2 regions of the Zobellella sp. An-6 genome follow, and region 1 is predicted to be linked to the other one. Evidence: predicted binding sites of a transcription regulator. Region 1 holds the regulator's gene; the other holds the start of a gene.

What was found. Region 1 encodes LexA, which represses DNA repair genes until DNA is damaged. Its sites were predicted from a motif close to ANCTGTNTNNNNANACAGNT; they were not measured.
Region 2: hutI (imidazolonepropionase) is a predicted target of LexA. The motif match lies at 9,175-9,194, and genes of this name have one in related genera.

What each region holds. Positions count from the first base shown of each region.
Region 1 covers NZ_CP199259.1:296,008-307,395, forward strand. Annotated here, with positions in the region: gene ACT7DK_RS01325 (branched-chain amino acid ABC transporter substrate-binding protein) at 12-1,127, shown strand; gene livH (high-affinity branched-chain amino acid ABC transporter permease LivH) at 1,221-2,144, shown strand; gene ACT7DK_RS01335 (high-affinity branched-chain amino acid ABC transporter permease LivM) at 2,141-3,382, shown strand; gene livG (high-affinity branched-chain amino acid ABC transporter ATP-binding protein LivG) at 3,379-4,143, shown strand; gene ACT7DK_RS01345 (ABC transporter ATP-binding protein) at 4,146-4,850, shown strand; gene glpE (thiosulfate sulfurtransferase GlpE) at 4,906-5,226, shown strand; gene glpG (rhomboid family intramembrane serine protease GlpG) at 5,223-6,056, shown strand; gene ACT7DK_RS01360 (flagellar basal body-associated FliL family protein) at 6,050-6,451, opposite strand; gene ACT7DK_RS01365 (chorismate--pyruvate lyase family protein) at 6,586-7,125, shown strand; gene ubiA (4-hydroxybenzoate octaprenyltransferase) at 7,122-7,994, shown strand; gene lexA (transcriptional repressor LexA) at 8,121-8,738, shown strand; gene coxB (cytochrome c oxidase subunit II) at 9,336-10,457, shown strand; gene ctaD (cytochrome c oxidase subunit I) at 10,467-11,388, shown strand, end outside.
Region 2 covers NZ_CP199259.1:3,191,976-3,203,363, reverse strand. Annotated here, with positions in the region: gene mepM (murein DD-endopeptidase MepM) at 1-595, opposite strand, end outside; gene znuA (zinc ABC transporter substrate-binding protein ZnuA) at 788-1,756, opposite strand; gene znuC (zinc ABC transporter ATP-binding protein ZnuC) at 1,843-2,580, shown strand; gene znuB (zinc ABC transporter permease subunit ZnuB) at 2,570-3,358, shown strand; gene ACT7DK_RS14945 (uracil-DNA glycosylase family protein) at 3,355-3,924, opposite strand; gene ACT7DK_RS14940 (D-2-hydroxyacid dehydrogenase) at 3,927-4,871, opposite strand; gene ACT7DK_RS14935 (YjaG family protein) at 5,027-5,608, shown strand; gene ACT7DK_RS14930 (MarR family winged helix-turn-helix transcriptional regulator) at 5,605-6,087, opposite strand; gene hutC (histidine utilization repressor) at 6,253-6,963, shown strand; gene ACT7DK_RS14920 (YaeQ family protein) at 7,095-7,631, opposite strand; gene ACT7DK_RS14915 (YjiH family protein) at 7,721-9,031, opposite strand; gene hutI (imidazolonepropionase) at 9,211-10,419, shown strand; gene hutG (formimidoylglutamase) at 10,416-11,345, shown strand; gene hutU (urocanate hydratase) at 11,360-11,388, shown strand, end outside.

The sequences.
Region 1 (11,388 bases):
AGGGAATTTACATGGTCATATGGAACAAGAAGGCGGTAGCGGCCGCGGTGTTCGCCGCCCTGGGTTATGGGGCGGCCTTTTCCACCTCGGCGGAAACCGTAAAGATTGCCATCGCCGGTCCGGTAACCGGTGCCGTGGCCCAATACGGCGACATGCAGTTCACCGGTGGACGCATGGCGGTCGAGCTGCTCAACCAGTCCGGTACTCTGGGTGAGTACAGCCTGGAGGCGGTGGAATACGACGATGCCTGCGATCCCAAGCAGGCGGTGGCGGTGGCCAACCGCATCGTCAACGACGGTGTCCAGTTTGTGGTGGGTCACCTGTGCTCCGACAGCACCCTGCCGGCGTCGGACGTTTACGACGACGAAGGCATACTGATGGTGACCCCGGCCTCCACCAACCCCGCCATTACCGAACGCGACCTCGAATTCGTGATGCGTACCATCGGTCTCGACAGTGACCAGGGGCCGACCGCCGCCCGTTATATCCTGGAGCATGCCAAGCCCGAGCGGATCGCGGTGATCCACGACAAGAAGCAGTACGGCGAAGGCCTGGCCTCCAGCGTGCGTGACGCGCTGAAGAGTGCCGGCGTCGAGGTGGTCGCCTACGAGGGGATCACCTCGGGTGACAAGGACTTCTCGGCACTGATCGCCAAGCTGCAGCGGGAGCAGGTGGACTTCGTCTATTACGGCGGCTATCACCCGGAGTTGGGGCTGATCCTGCGGCAATCCGCCGAGAAAGGCTTCAAGGCCCGCTTTATGGGACCGGAAGGGGTCGGCCACAAGGACATCACCTCCATCGCCGGCGACGCCTCCGAAGGCCTGCTGGTCACCCTGCCCAAGAAATACGACCTGGATCCGGCCAACGCCGCCGTGGTGGAGGCGATCAAGGCCAAGGGCGAGGATCCCACCGGACCTTTTGTATGGACCACCTATGCGGCGGTGGAAGCCATCGCCGAGGGGCTCAAGCGGGCCGGTACCGAGCCGGAAGCGGTGGCCGAGGCGCTGCGTGCCGAGCCGGTGAATACCGTGATGGGCCCCCTGTCCTGGGATGACAAGGGCGACCTGCTCGGTTTCGAGTTCGGCGTATTCGAATGGCACAAGGACGGCTCCTCCACCCAGCTGTAAGGGGAGCACCTCCTGACGCAAGCGGGGCCTGCCGGCCCCGCTTTGGTATCACCCCGATTTTCCCGACCGCTCTTACGACAAGGACAAGGTTGTATGTCTGAGCCCGTGCTTTATTTCGTCCAGCAGCTGCTCAATGGCCTGACCATCGGCAGCACCTATGCCCTGATCGCCATCGGCTACACCATGGTGTACGGCATCATCGGCATGATCAACTTCGCCCACGGCGAGGTCTACATGATCGGCGCCTATGCCGCCTTCATGGTGATGACCGGCCTGATGATGGCGGGCATCGACAGCAGCTTCCTGCTGCTGACTTCCGCCTTCCTGGTGAGCATCACCCTGACCAGCGTCTACGGCTATTCCATCGAGCGGGTGGCCTACCGGCCGCTGCGCAACAGCAAGCGGCTGATCGCCCTGATCTCCGCCATCGGGATGTCCATCTTTCTGCAGAACATGATGCGCCTCAGCCAGGGCTCGCGGGACGTCGCCATGCCCAGCCTGATCCCCGGCGGCTGGAGCTTCGGCGAGGGAGGGTTCCAGGCCTCCCTGTCCTACATGCAACTGATCATCTTCCTGGTGACCTTCGTCGCCATGACGCTGTTGTCCCTGTTCATCTCCCGCTCGCGCATGGGCCGCGCCTGCCGCGCCTGCGCCGAGGACCTGAAGATGGCCAACCTGCTCGGCATCAACAGCAACACCATCATCGCGCTCACCTTCGTGATCGGCGCCGCCCTGGCGGCGGTGGCCGGGGTGCTGCTGGGCTCCTACTACGGCGTCATCAACCCTTACATCGGCTTTATGGCGGGGCTCAAGGCCTTTACCGCCGCGGTGCTCGGCGGCATCGGCAGCATTCCCGGCGCCGTGCTCGGCGGCCTGCTGCTGGGCGTGACCGAGGCCATGACCGGCGCCTACTTCAGCACCGAATACAAGGACGTGGTGTCCTTCGGCCTGCTGATCGCGGTGCTGCTGTTCATGCCCACCGGCATACTGGGCAAACCGGAGGTGGAAAAAGTATGAACAAGCTCAAACCCGCCCTCATCGCTGCCGTCCTGTTCCTGGTGCTGGCCGGCTGGCTGCTCGGCTTCCGGCTGGAAACCGCCGGTACCCGGCTGGTGGTCACCAACCGCCTGGATGCGGCCTGGGAATGGCTGGCCCTGGGCGCGGCCCTGGTGTTGCTGGCGCAGCTGTTCCAGACCCAACTGCGCCAGCCTTTCCGCTACCTGTCCGACCGCAAGGGCCACTTTGCCCTGCCGGCCCCGGAAGAGCAGCCCTGGCTGTACCGCATCGTCACCGTGCTGGTGCTGAGCGCCCTCATCATCTGGCCCTTCGTCGGCTCCCGCGGCGCCGTCGACCTGGCCACCCTGACCCTGATCTACGTGATGCTGGGGCTGGGGCTGAACGTGGTGGTAGGCCTGGCCGGCCTGCTGGACCTGGGCTATGTCGGCTTCTACGCGGTGGGTGCCTATACCTATGCCCTGCTCAACGCCTACCTGGGACTGGATTTCTGGACCTGCCTGTTGATCGCCGGCGGCATGGCGGCCCTGTTCGGCTTTCTGCTCGGTTTTCCGGTGCTGCGCCTGCGCGGGGACTACCTGGCCATCGTCACCCTTGGCTTCGGCGAGATCATCCGCATCCTGCTCAACAACATGACGGAATTGACCGGTGGTCCCAACGGCATCGCCGGTATTCCCAAGCCGACCCTGTTCGGGCTGGAGTTCGAACGCCGGGGCGAGAACCTTTTCCACGAGTTCTTCGGCATTGCCTACAACTCGGGGCACAAGGTGATCTTCCTCTACCTGCTGGCACTGGTGCTGGTGGTGTTCACCATCTTCATCATCAACCGGCTGCTGCGCATGCCGCTCGGCCGGGCCTGGGAGGCGCTGCGCGAGGACGAAATCGCCTGCCGCTCGCTCGGCCTCAACCCGACGCTTATCAAGCTGAGCGCCTTCACCATCGGGGCCGCCTTCGCCGGTTTTGCCGGCAGCTTCTTCGCCGCCCGCCAGGGCTTTATCAGCCCCGAGTCCTTCGTGTTCATCGAGTCGGCCATCATCCTTGCCATCGTGGTGCTGGGCGGCATGGGCTCGCAGATTGGGGTGGTGCTGGCGGCCATCGTCATGACCATACTGCCGGAGCTGACCCGGGAGTTTAACGAATACCGCATGCTGTTGTTCGGCCTGCTGATGGTATTGATGATGATCTGGCGACCCCAGGGCCTGCTGCCGATGCACAGACCCCACATGGAGCTGAAATCATGACCGAGCTGTTAAGGGTATCCGGCCTGACCATGCGCTTCGGCGGCCTGGTGGCCGTGGACGGGGTGGCGCTGTCCCTGGGAGAGCGGCAGATCGTCTCGGTGATCGGCCCCAACGGGGCCGGCAAGACCACGGTGTTCAACTGCCTGTCCGGCTTCTACCGGCCGAGCGGCGGTACCGTCAATTTCAAGGGGCAGGAGATCCAGGGCATGCCCGGCCACAAAATCGCCCGCCTCGGCATGGTGCGTACCTTCCAGCACGTACGCCTGTTCAAGGAGATGACGGTGCTGGAAAACCTGCTGGTGGCCCAGCATCGTCATCTCAATACCAACTTCCTCTCTGGCCTGTTCAAGACCCCCGGCTTCCGCCGGGCGGAGCGGGAAGGGCTGGAGCGGGCCCACTACTGGCTGGAAAAGGTGAGGCTGACCGAGTTTGCCAACCGTACCGCCGGCAACCTGGCCTACGGCCAGCAGCGCCGGCTGGAGATCGCCCGCTGCATGGCGGCCCGGCCGCAACTGCTGATGCTGGACGAGCCGGCGGCGGGGCTTAATCCGAACGAGACCCATGAGCTGGATCGACTGATCTGCGATCTGCGCGACAACGAGGGGGTCAGCATACTGTTGATCGAGCACGACATGAAACTGGTGATGGGCATCTCCGACCATATCTACGTGGTCAACCAGGGCCGGCCCCTGGCCGACGGCACCCCGGAGCGGGTGCGCAACAACCCCGACGTGATCAAAGCCTACCTGGGAGAAGCCTGACCATGCTGCAAGTGGAGAATGTGAGCGCCAGCTACGGCAAGATCCAGGCGCTGGAGGAGGTGTCCGTCCATATCGACAAGGGGGAGATAGTCACGCTGATCGGCGCCAACGGGGCGGGCAAGACCACCCTGATGATGGCCATCTGTGGCGACCCCAAGCCGACCCAGGGGCGGGTGCTGTTCGAGGGGCAGGACATGAGCGCCCTGGACACTGCCACCATCATGCGCAAGGACATCGCCATCGTACCCGAGGGGCGGCGGATCTTTTCCCGGCTGACGGTGGAGGAAAACCTGCACATGGGTGCCTTCTTCGTGGACAAGCACGAGCACGAGGGCCTGCTGGCGGAGGTGTACCAGATGTTCCCCCGGCTCAAGGAGCGCATGCACCAGCGGGCCGGGACCATGTCCGGTGGCGAGCAGCAAATGCTGGCCATCGGCAGGGCACTGATGAGCAAGCCGCGGCTGCTGCTGCTGGATGAGCCGTCGCTGGGTCTGGCTCCCATCATCATCGCTCAGATCTTCGACATCATCGCCCGTCTACGCGAGGAGCGGGGCATGACCATCTTCCTGGTGGAGCAGAATGCCAACCAGGCACTGAAGTTGGCGGACCGCGGCTATGTGCTGGAAAACGGCCGTATCGTGCTGGCCGACACCGGTGCCGCCCTGCTGGTCAACGAGCAGGTGCAGCGGGCCTACCTGGGCGGGTGATGCCAAGGCCGCCGCTATTGGGTAAACTGCCCTAAATTCATGCGAGGAGTGAGTGATGGAGCAGTTTGCCCATATTTCGGTGGCGGAAGCGCACACCCTGCTGGCCGAGGGTCGCGCCCGGCTGGTCGATATCCGCGATCCCCAGTCTTTTGCCCTGGCGCACGCCGAAGGGGCCTTCCACCTGACCAACGACAGCCTGGTGCGGTTCACCAACGAGGTGGACTTCGACACTCCGGTCATCGTGATGTGCTACCACGGCATCAGCAGCCAGGGCGCGGCCCAATACCTGATCCACCAGGGCTTCGAGGAAGTCTATAGCCTGGATGGCGGCTTCGAGGCCTGGCGCCGCACCCAGGCGGTGGTCGGGGCCGGATGAAGCTGCTGCTGGTGCTCGATGATCCGCGCCGGGCCCAGGCCTTTGTGGATTATTTGGCCGATATCGGGCTCAAATGCGAACTGACCCTGGACGACGACAACAACGTCAGCATCTGGCTGGTCAACGAGTCCCGCTACCAGGAGGCGCTGCAGGAGGTGAAACGCTTTCTGGCCGAGCCCCTGCATCCTCGTTACCAGGACGCCTCCTGGCGTCAGGGCGACACCCATGTCCGCTTTAGCCATGATCGCCAGGCGGCGGGTTGGCTGAGCGATCTGCTGCGCCAGACCGGACCGGTGAACCTGCTGGTGCTGCTGGCCTGCCTGCTGGTCTACGGCCTGAGCTGGCTGGGACTGCCGATGTTCGGCTTGCTGTCCTTTCCGCCCCGCTGGGAACAACTGCTGGGGCTGGAGTTCTGGCGCGCCTTCACCCCGGCGCTGCTGCATTTCTCCCTGATGCACCTGGTGTTCAACCTGTTCTGGTGGTGGTATCTGGGGGGCATGGTGGAACGGCGCCTGGGACACGGCAAACTGTTGTCCCTCTTGCTGGTGGCGGCGGTGTTGCCCAACCTGATGCAATACTGGGCCAGCGGCCCCCGCTTCGGCGGCCTGTCCGGGGTGGTCTACGCCCTGTTGGCCTATGTCTGGCTCAGCGGGCGGCTCAACCCGCTGCGGGGCATCGGCCTGCCGGATGGCATGGCGGTGTTCATGGTGGTGTGGCTGGTGCTGGGCTTTGCCGGCGTGCTGGGACCGGTGGCCAATCTGGCCCACCTTGGCGGCGGCCTGATCGGCCTGGCGCAGGCCCGGCTAGACAACAGCTCCCGGCGTTACTGATAGAGGAAGTTGGTGAACAGCAGGCGGCGGATGGGTGCCTGGCCGGTTTCCTTCAGCAGCAGGTCGTTCAGTCGGCGCAGGCCTTCGCTGGCCAATTCGGTGCGGGCGGCCAGGGAGCGGATCTCCTGCTGGTTCTTTTCTGCCAGCAGGTTGTTGACGGCGTCCCGCAGCAGCGGCATATGCTGCTCCACCAGCGGCATCTGGTCGGCCTGCTCCAGCATCAGCTCGATGGACACGCGGATATAGCCCAGGGTCTGGCCGGAGTTCTGGTAGTTGGTAATAATGTCCGGCGTCATGGTGTAGTATAGGGGCCCTTCGGAAGTCGGGGGTGCTTCCTGTGCCTGGGCGCGGCCCGTCGCCGCCAGCAAGATGCACAGCGCAGCGATGCGTAGCATAAACAATGTCTCCAGCCTTGGTTTCTGGAGCGCATTGTTTAAACAAATACCGGGCCGGTCAAGTAAATACGTGATTTTTAAAGCAACTGAGTCGTGTCTTTTTATATGTGTATCCGTTATTTCAGGAATCAGCCGTGACGCCCTCTGTCGATCATCTCTGGCACTGGACGGCGGCGCTGCCGCAGCGGCGGCCCACCCTGTGCGATTGGCTGCGGGATCCCGGTTCCCTGACCGAGCGTTTGCGCCGGCACAGTCGTGACTTCCGGGTGGAGGTGCTGGCCAGCGATGTCCTGTTACCCCTGAGCCCGGAACAGATGGCCCTGCTGGACACCGAACTGGCCTATTGCCGGGAAGTCTTGTTGTATTGCGACGGCCGGCCTTGGGTCTATGCCAGTTCCCTCTATTCCCCGGCCACCCGGGCCGCCATGCCGGAGCTGACCGGCCTGGGACGGCGTGCCCTGGGGGAGCTGTTGTTCGATGCCCCGGACCTGCAGCGTTCCTCCTTCGAGTTCACCGAACTGGCGCCCGTCGACTATGAACGGCTGGTGGCGCGGGCAGGGGCGACTGGCACCCTCTGGGGCCGGCGGTCCGTGCTGGCCACCGGGCGAGCCCGGGTGCTGGTGACCGAGCTGTTCCTTCCCGCCGTGCCCGCCTATCAGGAGCCTGTAACATGACCACCCTGACTTCGCCTTCCCGCCCGCGCTGGCGTGCCTACATGGCGCTGGCCCGCATGGACAAGCCCATCGGCAGCCTGCTGCTGCTCTGGCCCACCCTCTGGGCCCTGTGGATCGCTGCCGACGGCCTGCCTTCCCCCTGGGTGCTGCTGGTGTTCGTCGCCGGGGTGTTTTTCATGCGCTCCGCCGGCTGCGTGATTAACGACTATGCGGACCGCCATATCGACGGCCACGTCAAGCGCACCCAGGCCCGGCCGTTGCCCGCCGGCGAGCTGACCGAACGCCAGGCGCTGGGCTTTTTCGCCCTGCTGGTGGGCCTTTCCTTTGTGCTGGTGCTGACCACCAACGCCCTCACCATCGGCCTGGCCTTTGCCGGCCTGTTCTGGGCCGCGCTCTATCCCTTTATGAAGCGGTTTACCCATCTGCCCCAGCTGTTTCTGGGTATCGCCTTCTCCTGGGCCATTCCCATGGCCTTCTCCGCCCAGGCAGACAGCCTGCCGGCCGGGCTCTGGTTGTTGTTTGCCGCCAACCTGTGTTGGACGGTAGCCTACGACACCATGTACGCCATGGTGGACAGGGATGACGATCTCAGGATTGGGGTCAAGTCCACCGCCATCCTGTTCGGCCGGCGTGACAAGCTGATCGTCGGCCTGCTGCAACTGGCCACCCTGCTGCTGCTGGTGGCGGCCGGTCAGGTGTTCGCCCTGGCTGCGTCTTTCTACTGGGGGCTGTTGGCCGCCGCCGCGTTGTTCGTGTACCAGCAGCGACTGATCCGGGACCGGGAGCGGGCGGCCTGCTTCCAGGCTTTCCTCAACAATAACCATGCGGGCATGGCGGTGTTTGCCGGCCTGGCCTTGGCGCAGTGGTAACCCTATCGCCGCCCTTGGCTACAAGGAAAGGCCGGCCGGGAGGAGCGACACCGTGGTTTATTGTGCTTGCCCTGCGGGATTTACTGGATATACTGACAGTTAGCTGTATAAAAAAACAGGTTTCCTATGAAAGCGCTAACCCCTCGCCAGTCCCAGGTGCTGGAGATCATCAAGGAGCATATCCAGCAGACCGGTATGCCGCCCACCCGTGCCGAGATCGCCCAGTCCCTGGGCTTCAAGTCCGCCAATGCCGCCGAGGAACATTTGAAGGCCCTGGCCAAGAAGGGGGTGATCGAGATGATGCCCGGCACCTCCCGGGGGATCCGCCTGGCGCAAGAGGAGGAAGCGGGAGAAGAGCCGGGTCTGCCGCTGATCGGGCGGGTAGCCGCCGGTGAGCCCATCCTGGCACAGCAGCATATAGAGAGCCATTACCGGTTGGATCCGGCCCTGTTCCATCCGCCGGCAGATTTCCTGCTACGGGTCAAGGGAATGAGTATGAAGGACATCGGCATCATGGACGGCGACCTGCTGGCGGTGCACAAGACCGGTGAGGTGCGCAACGGCCAGGTGGTGGTGGCCCGGCTCGACGACGAGGTCACGGTCAAGCGCTTCCGGCGTCAGGGCAGCAGGGTCAGCCTGCTGCCGGAGAACGAGGAGCTGTCGCCCATCGAGGTTGACCTGCGGAGCCAGGAGCTGATCATCGAAGGCCTGGCGGTGGGCGTGATCCGCAACAGCGATTTTTAAGAACCTGTTGGCAATCTTTTGTTCTAGGCCAACGGGCACTACTCCGCCGACACGCCGTGGGATCCGATACTCATCACTTCGACCTGCTGCGAACATTCACTGGATGTTCGGTCAGGCCGAAATGGCTCGTCACGGCGGACAAGCTCGCCCCATGGGGGCTCCACCGCGCCTTCCCTGGCGCGGTGGGTCGGTGCAGCCGCAGCCTTTGTCCCCCAAAGCTCAGCGGCGCCTATTGCCTCTTCGCTGGGTGGCCACAGGCCGCCTAACAAAAATCATAAACAGGTTTTAAGCCACTTGCTTCCCTGGGGATGGGGGCCTAAGATGCGCTTCCCGCTTCCCGCTTCCCGCTTCCCGCTTCCCGCTTCCCGCTTCCCGCTTCCCGCTTCCCGCTTCCCGCTTCCCGCTTCCCGCTTCCCGCTTCCCGCTTCCCGCTTCCCGCTTCCCGCTTCCCGCTTCCCGCTTCTTTTTCATTTTTTTACTTTTTCATAATCAATGCTTTACTTAGTGTGTGCCGGACCGATGGACGCGGTGGTTCGGTAAGCACTGACTCTCTTTCGAGTGCGCCAAAATAAAGGACTAAGACTTTTGGGGGTGCGTGTGAAGCCGATTTTTCTGCTGCTGTCGCTAGTGGCACCGCTGCCCGTGTGGGCGCAAAGCCGTCTCAATATGACCCAGGGGGTCACCGATATCAGCCAGAAGGTGTATGGCCTGCACATGACCATACTCATCATCTGCGCGCTGATCGGCCTGGTGGTGTTCGGGGCCATGTTCTGGGCCCTGCTCCATCACCGCAAGTCCAAGGGGGCCAAGGCCGCCCAGTTCCATGAAAGCACCAAGGTGGAAATCCTCTGGACCATCATCCCCTTCCTGATCCTGGTGGCCATGGCCATTCCCGCCACCCGTACCCTGATCGCCATGGAGGACGCCAGCCAGTCGGATCTGACGGTGCAGATCACCGCCTCCCAGTGGAAATGGCACTACCGCTACTTCGATGAGGACGTCGAATTCTTCAGCCTGCTCGCCACCCTGCCCCAGGAAATCGACGGCAGCCTGCGTAAGCGCGACAACTACCTGCTGGAAGTGGACCGGCCCCTGGTGTTGCCCACGGATCGCAAGGTGCGCTTCCTGATCACCGCCGATGACGTCATCCATTCCTGGTGGGTGCCGGCCTTCGCGGTCAAGAAGGACGCCATTCCCGGCTTTATCAACGAGGCCTGGACCCGCATCAACCAGCCCGGTCTCTACCGCGGCCAGTGCGCCGAGCTGTGCGGCAAGGATCACGCCTTTATGCCGATAGTGGTGGATGTCCGCCCGCCCGGCGAGTTCGACGGCTGGCTGGCCCGGGTGAAGGCGGAGCAGGCCGAGGCCCGGGCCGCCGAGCAGGAATTGCTGGCGATGGAAATGACCATGGAAGAGATGATGACCCTGGGCGAGCAGGTGTATCAGCGCAGCTGCGCCGCCTGCCACCAGGCCAATGGCGAGGGTATACCCGGCGCCTTCCCCGCGCTCAGGGGCAGCAACATGGTGCTGAACGACAGGGCGTCCCATATCGATATCGTGCTCTACGGCAAGGAGGGCACCGCCATGCAGAGCTTCGACCGGCAGCTGGCGCTGAAGGAGCTGGCCGCCGTGATCACTTACGAGCGCAACGCCTGGGGCAACGACACCGGTGATCTGGTGCAGCCCAAGGACATCCATCAAGCCAGGCAGGGACAATAGGGGGCAGGGATGACGCAGTTAGACCGGACACAAACCGCGGACGACCAGCTGGACGTGGCGGATGACCATCACCACCAGGGCCCGGCCAGGGGCATCATGCGCTGGCTGTTGACCACCAACCACAAGGACATCGGCAGCCTCTACCTGCTGTTCAGCCTGGCCATGTTCCTGCTGGGCGGCAGCATGGCCATGGTCATCCGCGCCGAGCTGTTCCAGCCCGGCCTGCAGCTGGTGGATCCCAATTTCTTCAACCAGATGACCACCATGCACGGCCTCATCATGGTGTTCGGTGCCGTCATGCCCGCCTTTGTCGGCCTGGCCAACTGGATGATCCCGATGATGATAGGCGCTCCCGACATGGCGCTGCCGCGCATGAACAACTGGAGCTTCTGGATCCTGCCCTTCGCCTTCCTGCTGATGCTGAGCTCGTTGTTCATGCCCGGCGGCGGCCCCAACTTCGGCTGGACCTTCTACGCCCCCCTGTCCACCACCTATGCCCCGGACAGCACCGCTCTGTTCGTGTTCGCCATCCATATCATGGGCATCAGCTCGATCATGGGGGCGATCAACGTCATCGTTACCATCTGGAACCTGAGAGCGCCAGGCATGACCTGGATGAAACTGCCCCTGTTCTGCTGGACCTGGCTGATCACCGCCTTCCTGCTGATCGCGGTGATGCCGGTGCTGGCGGGGGCGGTGACCATGGTGCTCACCGACAAGTATTTCGGCACCAGCTTCTTCGAGGCGGCCGGCGGCGGCGACCCCGTGCTGTTCCAGCATATCTTCTGGTTCTTCGGCCACCCCGAGGTGTACATCATGATCTTGCCGAGTTTCGGCATCATTTCGGCCATCGTGCCCACCTTCAGTCGCAAGCGGCTGTTCGGTTATGCCTCCATGGTGTATGCCACCGCCTCCATCGCCGGGCTGAGCT
Region 2 (11,388 bases), 2.9 Mb from region 1:
TCACGCCACTCAGGGTGCGGCTTTCCCAGTTGCTCTCCTCGGTCTGGAGCTGGCTCTGGTAGCTGTCCCCGTTGCGCACAAAGAGGCGGCTGTGCGCCAAATCCTGCTGGATCTTGAATTCCTGCAGCAGGTTGTCTTCATCGATCAGCAAAGAAAGGGTCTGGCCCGGCTTGAGTCCGTCCAGGGCCCTTTCTTTGTCGGCATCGAGCAGCTTGTACATGGTGGCCAGGGGCAAGCCCAGGCCGTTGAAGATGGTGCTCAGGGTATCGCCGCGCTGCACCACGTATTCCTGCCACTCGGGCTCGCCGGAGGCGATGACTTCGAGGGCGTCCACCGGTTCCAGCGGACCTATTTCGTCGTTGGGCAGGGTGTAGAATTCGGTGTTGTTGACCTGCTCCCGGGCTTCTTTGGGCAGGTTCAGGCTGGCGGGAATGCTGATCTTGATAGGTTGTTCCACCCGCTCGTTGGGGGAGGGCATCATCACCACCGAGGTCAGGGTCAGGCCACTCAGGAAGATAATACCGTAGAGGTGCCGTTTGGGTAGTTGCGTCGGTATTTCCTGCAGTTTAGTTTGTATCGGGCGGAGAGGATTCATCCGGATTACCTGTGCCTGTCGGTTGCTAAACTATACATGCAAAAACCGCTTTATCTATCCAGGCATGGATCCGAAGATAATAAAGCGGTCGGCTTTTTATCACAAAATGGCCCGCTTAGGCGGGCCACCAAGGTTAGTACATCTTATGATACGGAAGTTCCGTAGCATACCGAATTTTATTTCAAATTTTTATTACTCATCGAGCAAACATCCGGCCATGGCCTCGGCCATCTGTCGCATAAAGGCGAAATAGCCCTGGGGACCGACCTCGATATCGGTAGCCAGCGGGTCCAGTATTCCTATCCGGGCCTGGGTGTTGCGCACCACGGCTTCCACCACCGCCGGGCGGAACTGGGGCTCGGCGAAGACGCACTCGGCCTGGGCTTCCCGCAGCGCCTGGTGAATGCGGCCCACGGTCTGGGCGCCGGGGGCCCGCTCCGGATTGACGGTAAAATAACCACGGGCCGGCAGCCGGTAGTGATCTTCCCAATAGCCGTAGGCGTCGTGGAACACGAAGTAGCCCTTGTCCCGGGCCGGGGCCAGCCGTTCGGCCACGGCGCTGTCGGTCTCTCTCAATCCTGCCCGAAAGGCGGCAAGGTTGCGTTGATACCGCTCCGCGTTGGCCGGATCCAGCAGGCTCAGGCGTTGGGCCAGCAGGGTGGCGATGCGCTCGCCGTGATGGGGATCCAGCCAGATATGGGGGTCTTTGTCGCCATGGTCGTGATCATGGTCGTCATCCTGGTTCCCGATATGGATTTTATCGGTATGATGCTCGTCCCGGTGATCATCATGATTGTCGTGGGACTCATGGTGGTGATCGTCCTGATCGTGGTCGCCGTGGTGTGCATGCTCTTCCGGCTCGATCAGGGCCAGCAGCGCTACACTGTTTTCCTTGTCACCCAGCAGCGGAGCCAGGAAGCCTTCCAGTTCGGGGCCGATCCAGACCACCAGATCGGCCTGGTTGAGGCGACGCAGATCTGAGGGACGCAGGGCGTAATCGTGGGGCGAGGTCCCCGGAGCCAGCAGCAACTCCGGCTCACTTACGCCATCGGTGACGGCGCTGGCGAGCAGTTGCAGCGGCTTGATGGTGGTCAGAACGTCCAGGGCGCGGGCCTGGCTGCAGAGCAGCAGGGGCAACGCCAGCAACAAAAAGGCTCTCATGGCTCGGATCCCTATACCTCTAGTGATGGAGTTTGGCAAGCCGGCAATGTTATAATATTACAAATGAAGATGTAAAGGCGCTATGCATGACCAAGCTGGTGGAACTGACGGACGTCGGATTGGAAGCCGACGGCAATATCATTCTCGAACGGATTTCATTGACCCTGCATCGCGGCGAGATCCTGACCATCGTCGGCCCCAATGGTGCCGGCAAGAGTTCGCTGGTCAAGCTGGTGCTGCGCTTGCTCGAGGCCAGCCGTGGGCAGCTGTGGTGCAAGCCGGGGCTGCGCATCGGCTATGTGCCCCAGAAATTGCACCTGGATCCGGTATTGCCGCTGACGGTGGCCCGTTTTATGAGCCTGTCGCACGGTCGCCGGCTGACGGTGGCCCAGGCGCTGGCCCGGGTCGGGGCGGAACGACTGGCCGAGCGGGCCATGCAGGCGCTGTCCGGCGGTGAGATGCAACGCATCCTGCTGGCCCGGGCCCTGATGATGGAGCCGGAACTGCTGATCCTGGACGAGCCGGCCCAGGGGGTGGACGTGCACGGCCAGACCGAACTTTATGCGCTGATCAAGCAGCTCAGCGACCAGCTTCACTGCGGTGTGCTGATGGTGTCCCACGATCTGCACCTGGTGATGGCCAGCACCCACAGGGTCATCTGCCTGAACCAGCACATCTGCTGCCACGGCGAGCCGGAGCATGTGGCGCGTCACCCCGAATTCGCCCGCCTGTTCGGTCGCCCCGAACTGACGCAACTGGCGGTGTATACCCACCATCATCATTGCGACGAGGAACATCACGGGGACGTGCGCCATGTGGGATAGTTTTCTGCTTTATGCCCTCCTGGCCGGGCTGGGCATCGCCGTGCTCGCGGGCCCTCTGGGCAGCTTCGTGGTGTGGCGGCGCATGGCCTATTTCGGCGATACCCTGGCCCATTCCTCCCTGCTGGGAGTGGCCATGGGCCTGCTGCTGCATATCGACCTGACCCTGGCGGTGCTGGTGGCCTGCGTGGTGCTGGGGGTGCTGCTGGCGGCGTTGCAGCGGGCCAGCTGGCTGGCCACCGACACCCTGCTCGGCATCCTGGCTCATACCGCCCTGTCCCTCGGCCTGGTGTCCCTGGCCTTTATGGACAATGTGCGGGTTGATCTCATGGCCTACCTGTTCGGGGATCTGCTGGCGATCCAGCCGGTGGATCTGGCCTGGATCTACGGCGGCGGCCTGGTGTTGTTGCTGATCCTGCGCCAGTTCTGGGGGCAGTTGCTCTCGATCACCGTCAGCGAGGAGCTGGCGCGGGTGGAGGGGGTGCGAGTGGAGGCGCTCAAGCTGCTGCTGTTGCTGATGATCAGTGTGCTGATCGCGGTGGCGATGAAGTTTGTGGGTGCGTTGATCATCACCTCGCTGCTGATCATCCCCGCCGCCACCGCCCGCCGTTTCAGCCGGACCCCGGAGCAGATGGCGTGCTATGCCATGGGACTCGGCATGCTGTCGGTGGTGGGGGGGCTGCAGCTTTCCGCCAGCCACGACACCCCCGCGGGCCCTTCCGTGGTGGTGGTGGCCGCCGGCCTCTTCCTGCTGTCCCAATTTTTACCCAAGCGGGGCTAGCCCAGTACCTGGTGCACCCGCGCCCGCAGGGCCGGCAGCTCCTCCTGCTCGAACCAGGGGTTGTCACGCAACCAGCGGCGGTTGCGGGGGGAAGGGTGGGGCAGCGGCAGCCGGTCCGGGGCAAATTCCCGCCAGTGGCGCACCGTGTCGGTGAGGGTGCGGTAGCGGTTGCCCAGGTAATAGCGCTGGGCATACTGGCCGATCAGCAGGGTGAGTTCGATACGGGGCAGGGCGGCCAGTATTTGTTGGTGCCAGGTGGGGGCGCATTCGGGGCGGGGCGGCAGATCGCCGCTCTTGCCCCTGCCCGGGTAGCAGAAGCCCATGGGCATGATGGCGAAGCGCTCGGGGTCGTAGAACTGCTCCCGGCTCACCTCCAGCCACTTACGCAGGGTGTCGCCGGACGGATCGTTCCAGGGGATCCCGGTTTCGTGTACCCGGGTTCCCGGTGCCTGGCCGACGACCAGGATTCGGGCCCCGGCGCCGAGTTGCACCACGGGGCGAGGCCCCAGGGGCAGGAAGGCTTCACACAGCCGGCAGGCCCGCACTTCCCGAAGCAGTTTATCCACCTTCAATAACCCAGGTCGAAGTTGACCACGCCTTCCATCGGCTTGCCCTCGATATATTTCAGGTAGTTGCGGCTGAAGCGGGTCACTATCTGATCCGGGAAGCTGTAACCGGCGTTATGGGGGGTGATCACCACGTTGGGCAGGTCCCACAACGGGCTGTCCGTCGGCAGCGGCTCGGTGGCGAACACATCCAGCACGGCGGCGCCGATGTGGCCGCTGCGCAGGACCTGCACCAGGGCGGTTTCATCCACCGCATCGCCCCGGCCCACGTTGAAGAAAACGGCGCCCGGCCTGATCTGCTTGAGCCGTTCGGCATCGAACAGGCCGCGGGTTTCCGGGGTGGAGGGCAGCACGCTCACCACCACATCCGCCTTGGGCAGCACCTTGTTCAGGGCCTGCACCTGGTAGGTGCGATCGAAGCCAGGTGCCTCCCGGCCGGCGCGGCTCACCCCCAGCACTTCCATCCCGAAATGGCGGGCGGTGGCGGCGATATGCTGGCCGATGCTGCCGGTCCCCAGGATCAGCATGGTCTTGCCATGCAGGCTCTGGTAGGGGACGGGCTGCCAGTTGTGCTGACGCTGCTGTTCCCGGTAGTGGCGCAGGTGGCGGCTGATGGACAGCAGGTGGCCGAAGACGTACTCGCTGATGAGCGGGCCGAAAATGCCGCGGATATTGGTCAGCAGGTAGTCCTGGCGGGTGCCGGGACTGAGCAGCACGTCGACGCCGGCGTAGGTGGACTGAACCCATTTCAACGCGCGGGCGTCCCTGAGCCGGGGCCGGATGCGCGCCGGCTCGCCCAGCAGGATGTCGGCCCGGGCCAGGGCGGCCTGGATGTCCGCTTCTTCCCGCGGGGCCAGTATGGTCAGTCCGGGCAGGTAGGCCCCTTTCAGCAGGGCGTTGTATTCGGCGTTATCCTGACTGAGCAGCAACAGGGTATGATTGGCCATACCTTCTCTCCTCAAGGTGCTTTTTGTACCAGCTTTTTATGAGACAATGGCACAAGCAAAAACTTATACCAGTGTTTCCCGCATAAAGTGTGAGCCCCGGCCGCAAACGGCCAGATTGGCAGCAGTGCGGCGAGCTTAACCACAAGGAACTGCCCGTGTTCGGTGACAAATTTTACAAGAAACTCAACAAGCTGATGCCCTGGCAACAGACGGTGTTCGCCCTGGCCCTGGCCGAGCGCATGTATCCCAACTACCGCCTGTTCAGCGACACCGCCGGCTTCGGTGACGGTGAACGTTTTCGCCATGGCCTGGACGTGCTCTGGACCTACCTCACGGTGAAAGGCTCGCGGGTAGATCTGTCCGCCGAGTTGGAGGCCTTTGAGCAGTACATCCCGGATCCGGCCAGGTTCGACTCCTACGGGGCCTACCCGGCGCTGGACGCCTGCGTGGCCCTGGGGGCGGCCTACCACTCGGTGATCTGCCGCATCGGCGAGGAGGCCTTGGAAGCCAGCAACGCTTCGTTGGGTACGGTGGCCGGCTTTGCCGAGCTGCTGGCGGAGCGGGAACTGAGCGATGAAGAGTTGTACGAGCAGGAGCTGATGGAAACGGAAATGGAGTTTCAGGTGGAGCTGCTTGAGCGGGTGGCCCAACCCCGGGAGGCCGAGGCCATTCTGGCCGTCCGCGACTTCGCCGCCCAGGGCGGGGTATCCAATATCGGCATCAGCCTGCAGGATTAATACTTTTCTTCCTGGATCAGGCTGCCCACCTGCAGCAGCGGCGCCACGTCCAGATCGTTGGCGTTCATCATCGAAGAGATGCGCTGCACCGACGACAGCAGCAGGTTCTGCTCCCAGGCTTCCAGCGCCTGGAACTGCTGGATAAAGCTTTCCTGCAGGGGACGGGGCGCGGTCTTGAGCTTGGCCTTGCCCTCGTCGGTGAGCACGGCGTGCACCTTGCGCTTGTCGGTCTGGCTGCGCTCCCGGCGCACCAGCTGTTTCTGCTCCAGCCGATCGATGATGGTGGTGGCGGTGGCCTGGCTCATATTGGTGGCCTGGGCCAGCTTGCGCATGGTGATGTCGCCGTGCTCGTTGATTGCCTGCATCAACAGCAGCTGGGGTCCGGTGAGTCCGGATGCCTTGCTGAGCTGACGGGAGTGGAGATCGATGGCGCGAATGATTTGACGCAGTGCCACCAGCACTTCTTCATGTTTTTCCAAGATATACCTGCCGCCGGTACCTGCTGAATTTGCGCGCACCTTAGCGCAAATCGCCCCTTGTTAAAAGCCCCGGACACAAGGCGGCCGCTCGACGGCGGTTTTGGCGGCGGGCGCTGGGACTGGCATTCAATTGTATGTACAATTGGACCAGCAGCAGGAGGCCATGTGACCCAATCAACCCCCCTTTACCAGCAGATCAAGCAGCATATCCTCGAACGTATCCAGTCCGGGGAGTATCCGCTGCACCAGCAGATCCCCCCCGAGCAGGAGTTGGCCGGTCATTTCGGCGTCAGCCGGATGACGGCGCACAAGGCGATCCGCGATCTGGTGCAGGAAGGCTACCTGATGCGCCGGGCCGGGCTCGGCACCTTCGTCACCGAGCCCAAGGCCGAGTCGCCGCTGGCGGACATCAACAATATTGCCGACGAGGTGCGCCTGCGGGGGCACGAATACGGCAACCGGGTGCTGCTGCTGGAAAGCATCCGTGCCGACGAGGAAATTGCCCTGCAGATGGGCATGCGGCTCAATGCCCGGGTGTTCCATTCGGTGATGGTACACCTGGAAAACCAGGTGCCGATCCAGGTGGAGGAGCGCTTCGTCAATCCCGTGCTGGCGCCCGATTACCTGAGCTGCGACTTCAGCCGGATGACCCCCAATGCCTACCTGGTGCAGCATTGCCCGCTGTCGGATCTGGAGCATATCGTCGAGGCGCGCCTGGCACCGGCCCAGGTGTGCGACTGGTTGCATATAGGGTCCGAAGAGCCCTGTCTGCTGGTGACCCGACGCACCTGGTCGCTGCACCAGTTGGTGAGTTTTGCCCGGCTCTGGCACCCGGGCAACCGCTACAAGCTGCGTTCCACCCTGAAGCTGGACTGAGCGCCGCCCCGGCGCTCAGGGTTGCGGGCGCAAGCCGGAGTCACAATACTTCCCGCTTCCCGCTTCCCGCTTCCCGCTTCCCGCTTCCCGCTTCCCGCTTCCCGCTTCCCGCTTCCCGCTTCCCGCTTGGGTCAGCGCCACTGGGTCAGCTGCAGATCCAGGCTGTGCTCGCCATCGGTGAGCTGGATTTCACTTTCCTGAAGGGTGGCGAACAGGTCCATGCTGCGGGTGCAGAGTTCGGCCAGCCGGGCCGGCTGGGGATCGGCCAGGTGGTAGATTTCGAGCCGCGGCAGCTGCCCCAGCTCGATCTGGTGTTTGCTCCACCATTCCAGGGCGGAGCGTCCGCCATAGCTGTACACCACCACCCGCTCGGCTCGGGACAGCGCCTGCTTGATGCGCTTGACGCTGGGCTCGCCCAGCTCTACCCACAGCAGGATGCGGCCATCCGCTGCCTTCTGCCACAGTTCGGGTTCGTCGTCGGTGCTGAGTCCCTTGGTAAAGCTCAAATCTTCGCCGGCATGGCGCATAAAGGCCAGCAGCCGCACCATCAGCCGGGTTTCGGTTTCCGACGGATGGCGGGCCACGGTCAGGCTGTGTTCCTGGTAGTAGTGGCGGTGCAGATCACTGATATTCATCCGCACCTTGTGCAGGGTGGCGGTCAGGGCCATGAAAAGATCTCGTTAACAAAAACGTCATCTTAGCGGCAAGACGGGGCGGTATCCAGCCCGACGCGCACCGGCGTCGGGCCGGACCTGGCTCAGGGCGCAATCAGCATGGCGACCGGGATGGCCAGCAGCAGGCTGAGCAGGGCGCGGACAAACCACACCAGCACCAGGGTGCCGACCTTGAGCGGAATACGGGTCGCCAGTATGCAGGGAATCGAGGCCGAGAAGAACAGCACCGACGACACGCACACCACGCCGGCGGCGAAGCGGGCCACGAAGTCGGCCTCGGCCATCAGCAGCGCCGGCAGGAACATCTCCGCCAGCCCCGAGGCGGTGGCCTTGGCGAGCAGCATGCCGTCCTCCAGGCCCCACAGCCAGGTCACCGGATAGAACAGGTAGCCCAGCCAGTCGAACACCGGGGTGTATTTGGCCACCAGCAGGCCGATCAGCCCCACCGACATGATGGACGGCAGTATGCTGATGGTCATCACCAGGCCGTCCTTGAAGTTGTCGAACACGTTGCGGCCGAGGCTGGGGGCCTGCTCGGCCACCTCCAGCCCGTTCTGCCAGGCGGTGGCCAGTCGGTTGCCGGGTTCGCCTTCCGGCTCCCGGTGTTCGGCGCTGTTGTCCATGCGGGAGAGGGGCGGCAGCCGCACCGTGATGGCGGTCACGATAAAGGTGATCAGCAGGGTCAGCCAGAAGTACTGGTTCCAGATCTCCATCAGTCCCAGGGTCTTGGCGACGATGATCATGAAGGTGGCGGAAACGGTGGAGAAGCCGGTGGCGATGATGGCCGCTTCCCGCGCCGAGTAGTGGCCCGCGCTGTACACCCGGTTGGTGATCAGCAGGCCGATGGAATAGCTGCCGACGAAGGAGGCCACCGCATCGATGGCCGAGCGGCCCGGGGTACGCCAGATGGGTTGCATCAGCTTCTGCACCAGGATGCCGATGGCCTCGAGCAGGCCGTACCCCACCAGGAAGGCCAGGAACACCGAGCCGATGGGCACGATCAGTCCCACCGAAATCACCAGCTTGTTGAACAGGAAGGGCAGCATGTCCGGCGCCTGCAGCGCCGCCGGGCCCAGGCCGGTGAGCGCCATCAGGCCCGCCGCCACCCCCAACCATTTCAGTACCAGGAAGACGGCGTCGGTCGGGCTCTGTTTCCAGCGGCCGGTGACCAGCGGATAAACCGCCCCCGCCACTATCATCCCCATGGCATACCAGCCGGCGCCGCTTTCGCCCAGGGCGGCGCGCAGCCAGCCCACCATATGATCCAGCGGTATGCTGGTCCTGCCCTGCAGGGTGATGGGAATAAAGAAAATAAAGATGCCGATGGCGCTCAGACCCAGCAGCCGGCCGATGGCCTTGCCCTGGGGGCGGGATTGTTCCGTAACCTGGTGCATGAGGAGACCTCCTTGTGAGTGATGACTAATGTATATACAAAAATACGCACAATGTTAATCGATTGTCTATTTTTTATGTGATCAGGATCGATAAACCCGGGTTTTTTATCGGGTGGCACTTGCCAAAGGGCGGGTGAAGGTTTAAATGTATATACAAATATCTCTTCAAGGAGTCAGCCATGCCATCGTCATCCCACCGCCTCTGGGTCAATGCCACCCTGTTCGACGGCCTCGATGCCGCCGCCGAGCCCATGGCGGTGGCGGTTAAGGATGGCCGCATCGCCTGGCTGAAGCCCATGAGCGCGCTGAGCGAGGCCGACCGTGCCGGGTTCGAGCTTATCGATGCCGAAGGCCGGCTGCTGACCCCGGGGCTGGTGGACTGCCATACCCATCTGGTGTACGGCGGCAACCGGGCCGGGGAGTTCGAGGCCCGGCTCGAAGGCAAAAGCTATGAAGAGATCGCCCGCGCCGGCGGCGGCATCCTCAGCACGGTGCGGGCCACCCGCGCCGCCTCGGAGGACGAGCTGTACGCCGCCGCCCGCCCGCGCCTCGAAGCGCTGATGGCGGACGGGGTGACCACGGTCGAGATCAAGTCCGGCTACGGCCTGGATGTGGACAACGAACTCAAGATGCTGCGGGTGGCGCGCCGCCTGGGGCGGGAGCTCAAGGTACGGGTGGTCACCACCCTGCTGGGCGCCCACGCCCTGCCGCCGGAATACAAAGACGATGCCGACGGCTATATCGAGCTGGTGTGCCGGCGGATGATCCCGGCCGCCGCCGCCGAAGGGCTGGCGGACGCGGTGGACGTGTTCTGCGAGAACATCGCCTTCTCGGTCGCCCAGTGCGAGCGGGTCTATGCCGCCGCCAAGGCCCATGGCCTGGCCATCAAGGGCCATACCGAGCAGTTGTCCAACCTGGGCGGCAGCGCCGCCGCCGCCCGCGCCGGGGCGCTGTCGGTGGATCATGTGGAATACCTGGACGAGACGGGGGTAAAGGCCCTGGCCGAGGCCGGCACCGTCGCCACCCTGTTGCCCGGCGCCTTCTACATATTGCGCGAAACAAAAGTGCCGCCCATCGCGCTGCTGCGTCGCCACGGGGTGCCCATGGCCCTGGCCACCGACGCCAACCCGGGTACCTCGCCCATCTTCAGCCTGAGGCTGATGCTGAACATGGCCTGCACCCTGTTCCGCCTGACCCCGGTGGAGGCCCTGCGCGGCGTTACCGCCCAGGGCGCCCGGGCCCTGGGCTTGTCGCACGAGTGCGGCCGCATCGTCCCGGGTATGGCCGCGGATCTGTGCCTGTGGGAGACCGACAATTACGCCGAGCTGGCCTACAGCCTGGGCCTGCCCCGGCTCGTTCAACGCATCGTAGCGGGAGAGCCTGCATGAAGACTGACATGACCCCCTGGACCGGCCGGGTCGATCCCGAGCCCGACACCGCCCGCTGGCACCAGCAGGTGCAGCCGCTGGAACAGGCCCGGAATCCGGGCGCCGTGCTGATCGGCTTTGGCTGTGACGAAGGGGTACGCCGCAACAAGGGCCGCGTCGGCGCCGCCAAGGGCCCGGCGGCCATGCGCCGGATGCTGGGCAGCCTGGCCTGGCACCAGGGCATGGCCGTGTTCGACGCCGGCGACGTGGTCTGCCAGGACGAGGACCTGGAAGGGGCCCACCAGGCCCTGTCCGCCCGGGTGAGCCAGGCGCTGGATCTGGGCCATTTCCCCATCGTGATGGGCGGCGGCCATGAGGTGGCCTTCGGCTCCTGGTCTGGTCTGGCCGCGCATCTGGCGCCACGCGAGCAGAGCCCGCGCATCGGCATCATCAACTTCGACGCCCACTTCGATCTGCGCGACCCCGGCTTCGTGGTGTCGTCCGGCACCCCCTTTGCCCAGATCGCCGAGGCGAGCGCGCAGCGGGGCTGGCCCTTCCAGTATGCCTGCCTGGGGGTGAGCCGGGCCGCCAACACCCAGAACCTGTTCCGGCGCGCCGAAGAGCTCGGGGTGCTGGCATGGGAAGACAGGGCCATGACGGCGGCGACCCTGCCCCGGCTGCAGCAGGAGGTGGCGGACTTTATCGGTCGCTGCGACCACCTCTACCTGACCATCGACATCGATGTGTTCCCCGCCGCCCAGGCGCCCGGCGTGAGTGCGCCGGCGGCCCGGGGGGTGGGGCTGGATTTGATTGAACCCGTAATTGAACAGATCAAGGCCAGTGGCAAGCTCCGGCTCGCCGATTTGGCCGAGCTCAACCCCGAGTATGACGTGGATGGCCACACGGCCAGGCTGGCGGCTCGGTTGATTCATACTTTGACACTGTAAAGAGGGAAACCCACATGTCACAACAAAACGATCGTCACGCTCC